DNA from 2 places in the Mechercharimyces mesophilus genome. Region 2 is predicted to be linked to the other one. Evidence: a T-box and tRNA genes for the amino acid it is inferred to sense, from the RefSeq annotation. Region 2 holds a T-box; the other holds one or more tRNA genes.
The links. The T-box of region 2 lies ahead of pheS (phenylalanine--tRNA ligase subunit alpha). A T-box ahead of a tRNA ligase gene usually reads a tRNA of that ligase, here a tRNA-Phe.
Positions count from the first base shown of each region.

Region 1: it encodes a tRNA-Phe, which carries the amino acid that the T-box ahead of pheS (phenylalanine--tRNA ligase subunit alpha) is inferred to sense. The anticodon was not compared.

Region 1 covers NZ_JCBAPH010000007.1:193,982-197,381, forward strand. Annotated here, with positions in the region: tRNA gene AC6RGY_RS15825 (tRNA-Arg) at 1-28, opposite strand, end outside; tRNA gene AC6RGY_RS15830 (tRNA-Leu) at 51-139, opposite strand; gene AC6RGY_RS15835 (Vps62-related protein) at 339-1,304, opposite strand; tRNA gene AC6RGY_RS15840 (tRNA-Cys) at 1,560-1,633, opposite strand; gene AC6RGY_RS15845 (YugN family protein) at 1,698-2,120, shown strand; tRNA gene AC6RGY_RS15850 (tRNA-Trp) at 2,121-2,194, opposite strand; tRNA gene AC6RGY_RS15855 (tRNA-Thr) at 2,200-2,275, opposite strand; tRNA gene AC6RGY_RS15860 (tRNA-Phe) at 2,282-2,357, opposite strand; tRNA gene AC6RGY_RS15865 (tRNA-Ser) at 2,403-2,495, opposite strand; tRNA gene AC6RGY_RS15870 (tRNA-Tyr) at 2,597-2,681, opposite strand; rRNA gene rrf (5S ribosomal RNA) at 2,692-2,808, opposite strand; gene AC6RGY_RS15880 (DUF4190 domain-containing protein) at 2,867-3,220, opposite strand; partial or broken rRNA gene AC6RGY_RS15885 (23S ribosomal RNA) at 3,313-3,400, opposite strand, start outside.
Region 2 covers NZ_JCBAPH010000004.1:160,938-164,337, forward strand. Annotated here, with positions in the region: gene AC6RGY_RS12135 (potassium channel family protein) at 1-224, shown strand, start outside; gene AC6RGY_RS12140 (TrmH family RNA methyltransferase) at 228-1,016, shown strand; T-box leader at 1,224-1,493, shown strand; gene pheS (phenylalanine--tRNA ligase subunit alpha) at 1,539-2,573, shown strand; gene pheT (phenylalanine--tRNA ligase subunit beta) at 2,586-3,400, shown strand, end outside.

The sequences.
Region 1 (3,400 bases), on a different contig from region 2:
ACGCTCTATCCAGCTGAGCTAAGGGCACATGTTTATTTTCATTGTAGTCGTGGTGCGGATGAAGGGACTTGAACCCCCACGGTCTATCAAGACCACAAGAACCTGAATCTTGCGCGTCTGCCAATTCCGCCACATCCGCATGGGATCTTCATGATGCTAGCCTCGGCGAAAGGCTGTTGTTTCTGCCGACAAGATATATAGTATCACGAATAGAAGGGAAAGGTCAAGCATAAATTTATAGGCATAATATTTTATTATTTAAAAAGCGAAAGAAAGCACACCCCCCTTTCACAAAAACGTGCTGGAAGGTGTGCAAGCTATCTCAGGGTAACAATCTTCTACATTCCACTTGCTTTCATGTTGGAGTTTTCATCCGGTCCGGTTGGCCCACTGTTTAAGACAGATTGGCCTGTGAGGTCTGAATCGCCTCCTTCATTCCCCCAACGATCTATTCCGCCTCCATATGGAGAAGTAGGATCAAACCCTGGAAAAGTTGCTGTCGCATCCCCACTCATCCAGTTAGGCCAACTGTCTCGTCCCTCTAGTACTTCCTTATTGTCGATATCAAATGCTTCAATTGACTCCCACGTTTCCCATGAGGTTCCTTTGCTCGTATAATCCGATAAGGTAGCCCAAGTAATGCCCCACTTTTTCGCTTTGTAATAGACATTCTTCCCTGCACTCGGCCATGATCCATGAGAACCATCAGCTACATAAACCACCGGATGGCCTTGATAAAACTCCAGCTCGCTTTTATCGTAGACCTTGTTCCAAGAATGATAGTTGTATTGCATCTTCGTCAACTTACCATCTACCAAGCGGACTGTTGTTTTCTCCCAATCCCCTACGTGGTGGCCATAATCCGAAAATAAGCCCCCAATAATCGGCCAGTTTTGAAAGCTACTTAATTGGTCTAGCGTTTTCCCACGGTTATAGGGATACCAAACATAATAAGCAATATCATTGGTGTTCTCATCTACATTCGTCCAGAAGGCATAGATCTTCGCTGTTTCCAAATCTCCAGAGAAAAAAGGCAAGGTACAGTCATCACAAAAGTTCTCTTTTGACTTAATTGAATAATTCGACTTGCCTTCCGGGATATAGCGCTCCATGTAGTCAAAGGACCATTCAACAGAAGAGGGAAAATACTTTTCATTTTTGTCCAACCAAATATAAGGAGCATTCTCTTTCATGAGCTTTACTTTCTCACTCGCAGAGTAATCAGTAGATGATGCTTCTGCATCCAACCCTTGAAAGGAAAGCAATAATATCAAACTAAGAATAATAGCAAAGAGCTTCTTCATATACACATCCCCATTCCTCACTATGATAAACTTATGCTACCCTTCCATTCTAACTTATCATGACCTCCTATTCTATATATTTTATATTTTTTATGATAAGACAAATAATAGAACACGTACCTGATCCAAGTTCAATGTAAAGCGATTAAACACCCCTATAGATGTTAATATAAGTGAAAAAGGTACTTTGTTGTTAAAATCAAAATCGACCGCATTGCTTCATATCGAAGCAATGCGGTCGATCTCTGGTTTCTTTGGAGGCGACACCCGGACTCGAACCGGGGGTAAGGGTTTTGCAGACCCCTGCCTTACCACTTGGCTATGCCGCCATGATGAATGAGAACACATCGTCTATTCCATAATAACATTATCGAGAAAAGGAGGCAAGATCTCATGATTGAATTGGACTCTTCACTTGAGAATCATACAGACTCTTTTGGCCAACTGGATACTCTTTTTAAGAAAAAGGACTTCGTTTTCAGTCCCAGTGACCAATATGAGCATGGCTACTATGATAAGTCCCTCGACTGGGAAGAATACAAAGCTCATCAAGCTTACTTACGCATCCCTATCTATGCTCATAACGACGGGCGCGTTGGAGAGCCAAAAACAATAATCCGTCTAGGAAAGCCCTTTATTCTGCGTCATCTTTTTCAAACCGGAAATGATGACAATGCCGACATCGGCATGTGGAGCGGACTGGTCAATCAATTTACAGAACCTGCTGTCAAGGATGCCAAAGTCGAAAAAAAATGGCTCAACCGAGGCCAAGCAGAGCTTCGCGAACTGGAAGAACACATCCTACAGAATAAATAATGGCAGGGGCGGCAGGAATCGAACCCGCATCGGAGGTTTTGGAGACCTCAGTTTTGCCATTAAACTACGCCCCTTTGGGTGGTGCTGGTGAGAGGACTTGAACCCCCAACCTACTGATTACAAGTCAGTTGCTCTACCAGTTGAGCTACACCAGCATAATATGGTGGTCCGGGACGGAATCGAACCGCCGACACGAGGATTTTCAGTCCTCTGCTCTACCGACTGAGCTACCGGACCTTATCTCCACATATTGGAGAAAAGATAAGTATGGCTAAGTTATTATGGCGGAGAGGGAGGGATTCGAACCCTCGAGACGGCGTTCACCGCCTACACGATTTCCAATCGTGCTCCTTCGGCCAGCTCGGACACCTCTCCATGAAAAATGATGACTTTCAACAGCTTTCTATCAAAGCCGACAAGTTATATTTTATCTTATATATCCCACCATGTCAAGGCTTTTATCAAATAAATATAAGTGGTGGAGGGAGCAGGATTCGAACCTGCGAAGGCGAAGCCAGCGGATTTACAGTCCGCCCCATTTGGCCACTTTGGTATCCCTCCATATAGATTAGCCTGGCGACGACCTACTCTCCCAGGGACCTGCGTCCCAAGTACCATCGGCGCTGGAGGGCTTAACGATCGTGTTCGGTATGGGAACGAGTGGATCCCCTCCGCTATTGCCACCAGGCTATGTAATCACTCAAAATCAGTTCAGAAGTAGAGAATGATGCATTATCTTTAGAAGATTATTCTGTTTCAAACTCTTCAAGCTGTTCCATCTCTTCCATTTGCTCTTGGAACTCAGGTGAATCTACTACACTGAAGATTGCTGCACCTACGAATATCCAAAAAACTGTAAGAAGTAAGCTGATAATTACATTTGTAATCCCCATGGCAAGACCCGCTGTACCCATACCCCGCTTCTCAGAGCGACGACCAGGGATAGCTAAAACCCAACCAACAATCCCTAAGACAAGGGCAATTGGGAAGAAGAGGACTTGAAAAATCAAACCTACGATCCCTAAAATCATAGAAGTTAACGCTTTACCATTCTGTGAAGGATCACCAGATTGAGGCGTTTGCATTTCATGCTGTTCCATGTTTTCACCACCTTTACATATTAAAGAGGTGAACTTACCACCTTCAAAAGTAAATACTTCATGTATCAAGTCAAGGGAGCGAGGCTTACGATTAGGGTAAGCCCTCGACCGATTCGTATCTGTCAGCTGAGCGTATTGCTACACTTACACCTCAGACCGATCTACCTCATCATCTATAAG
Region 2 (3,400 bases):
CCGACGATTATAGTATTGTGGAGATTCGTGCGAATGAATTTTTTGCTAATAAAACCCTGCAAGAGCTGGATATACGGGCGCGGTTTGGCTGTAACGTGATGGCTATTCGCAGTGGCAAAGGCTTTAATATTGCTCCGTTGGCTGACGATATGATTCGTTTAGGCGATATGCTGGTGGTTATCGGACATAACAATGATTTGAGCAAGTTGGAGGCGAAAGCCTAACCTATGCGTATACAAACCATTACTTCGCAAACAAATGATAAAGTGAAACGCTGGCGGAAGTTACAGACAGCCAAAGGGAGAAGGAAGGAAGGGGCTCTCTTGATCGAAGGGGACCATCTGCTCATGGAAGCGTTAAATGCAGGATGGAGAGTGAATTCGCTACTGGTGGATAGCGAGCGGGAAGACTCCTTGGAGCAAGCGCAGCAACTTTTGGGGGAGAAAGGAAATGTCCCCATTTATCAACTGGACCGCTCGCTTTTTCGCCAGGTGACGGATACAGAAACACCCCAAGGGATTGCGGCTGAGATTGCCCTTCCTGATGAGCCGATCGCTGTTAAAGAAAGAGGTCCCACCATACTTTTGGATGCAATCCAAGACCCAGGGAATCTGGGTACGCTATTGCGCACAGCAGAAGCAGTGGGTGTAAAAGAAGTGTGGATGGGTGAAGGAACGACAGATCTTTATAATAGCAAAGTGGTACGGGCGGCGATGGGTTCGCTTTTTCGTCTACCCATTTGCCGTGGTAACCTGCATGAGGTGATCCCTCGCTTGCAAAAAGGCGGTATCACCGTAGTGGGAACGGACCTTGCCGGAGCGTCCACCTGCTTTGAAGCTGCATTTCCATCCGAGACTGCCTTCTTATTTGGTAATGAAGGTAACGGGGTGAATCCTACCCTTACCCAATTATGTGATTTGACCGTGCGCATTCCGATGCAATCTCCTGTTGAGTCACTCAATGTCTCCATTTCAGCAGCCGTTCTTCTTTATGAGTGGTTACGACAATGGGGTTAATGGAATGTTCTCCTTTGGCTGATGATCTTCATCTTAAGGTAAAGAGTTTGTTAATTTTCATGGTCATGAGAGCCTATATAGACCGGTGAACTGATTAAAATAGAACGTTTGAGAACCGAAGTGAGCTGTTTCCTACAGAAAGGAGCCTCCTTCTTCTTGCAACGTACGAGCGGGCTTGCTATAATGAAGAATGAATTTTACTGAAGGCTAACGGTGACGATAGAGAAAAGTAGATCGTTTATCCTTGTCAGGGAGAGAGTGTCATAGACTGGGAGCACTCTCCAAGAAGATGGGCGATTGAAGTTCCCTCTGGAGCCGTCCCCTTGAAGGTTGAAGTAGAGGGGTACCGGGTGCGCCCGTTAACGCGTGTGAAGAGGAGTAGTAGGAATCTGCCGATTTTATAGAGGGTTGATCCTTTATGAAGACGTGTGATCTTACTGTTCAATGAGGGTGGTACCGCGGTCTCTCGTCCCTTTTGGATGAGGGGTCTTTTTTATTTATACAGGAAGGGAGTGTTTTCAGATGCAAGAGCGCTTAGAACAGATTAGGCAAGCGACCTTAGAAGCATTGGAGTCCATGCAAGAGTTGGAACAAGTGAAGGAATTGCGTGTGAAGATCTTAGGGAAGAAAGGGGAAATCACACAGGTTTTACGCGGAATGGGGAGCTTATCTGCGGAGGAACGACCCAAAGTAGGACAGTTGGCTAACCAATTGCGCCAGGAGATGGAACTGGCTATCCAAGAGAAAGAAGAAAAATTGGAGGAAGAGGCGCTCCTACATAGGCTGGAGCAAGAAAAAGTAGACGTGACGATGCCTGGGGTTCCTAGACCGTTAGGCGGGATTCATCCACTGACTGCAGTGATCGAGCAGGTGGAAGATATTTTTATCGGAATGGGCTTTGAGGTAGCAGAAGGGCCCGAAGTGGAACAGGATTATTACAACTTTGAAGCACTTAATGTGCCCAAAGATCATCCCGCACGTGATATGCAGGATACTTTCTACCTAACGAATGATCTGCTACTTCGTACGCAAACCTCACCTGTGCAAATTCGTACGATGAGGGAAAAGGAAGGGTACGTCCCCATCCGCATTATTTGTCCGGGAACGGTATATCGCCGGGACGATGATGATGCGACTCACTCTCATCAGTTTATGCAGATTGAGGGATTGGTCGTTGATCGCGGGGTTTCGATGACCGAACTTAAAGGAACGTTGCTCGCTTTCGTGAAGCAGATGTTTGGAGAGGATCAAGCCATTCGTTTGCGCCCTAGCTATTTTCCTTTTACGGAACCCAGTGTAGAGGTGGACATTCGTTGTATGAAATGTTCGGGCGATGGATGCCGTCTCTGTAAGGAAACCGGTTGGATTGAAATCCTGGGTGCAGGGATGGTCCACCCCCATGTCTTACGTAGCAGTGGTTATGATGATAAGCGTTACACCGGTTTTGCTTTCGGTATTGGTGTGGAACGGGTAGCGATGCTGAAATACGGCGTGGATGATATTCGTCATTTTTATACCAATGATCTTCAATTCTTACGCCAGTTCCGATCAGTTTAAGGAGTGAGTTAGATGAATGTATCCTATCGATGGTTACAAGAGGTCGTCAATCTTGAAGGGATCACTGCCTCTGAAGTTGCAGATAAATGTACGTTTGGCGGAATTGAAGTAGAGGGAATCGAAGTGCGTGATCAAGGATTGACTGGTGTCATTCTCGGACGAGTGGAAGCGGTCGAATCTCATCCCAATGCGGATAAACTGCGTGTTTGTCAAGTTAATACAGGTGAAGGGGAATTGCGGCAAATCGTTTGTGGCGCCCCTAACGTGGCTACGAATCAACTGGTTCCCGTTGCTATCGAGGGAGCGCGTCTTCCCGGAGGAATGAAGATTAAGCGTTCGAAGCTACGTGGTGTGGAATCCCGTGGGATGATCTGTTCCGCCAAAGAGATTGGCCTTCAAGAGAAACTTCTTCCCAAAGGAAAAGAAGAGGGGATATTGGTCCTGACGGAAACGTCAGCCGAAGTAGGAACACCGATTAGCCAGGTGCTGGACTTGGATGATCAGGTTCTCGAATTGGGTCTGACCCCGAATCGTGCAGATTGCCTGTCGATGTGGGGATTGGCTTATGAGGTAGGAGCCCTTTTCGATCGTGATATTCATTTGCCACAAGTGGAAGAGTTGGCACCGTCTGAAACGAAGATAGACGGAATGGATATTCAACTGGAAGCAGAAGAAGAATGCCCTTTCTATGCTGGACAGGTGCTCGATGTGACAATCGCTCCTTCGCCACAATGGTTGCAAAACCGTCTGATGGCAATGGGGATTCGTCCCATCAATAACGTTGTAGATATTACCAACTATGTCATGCTAGAGTATGGTCAGCCATT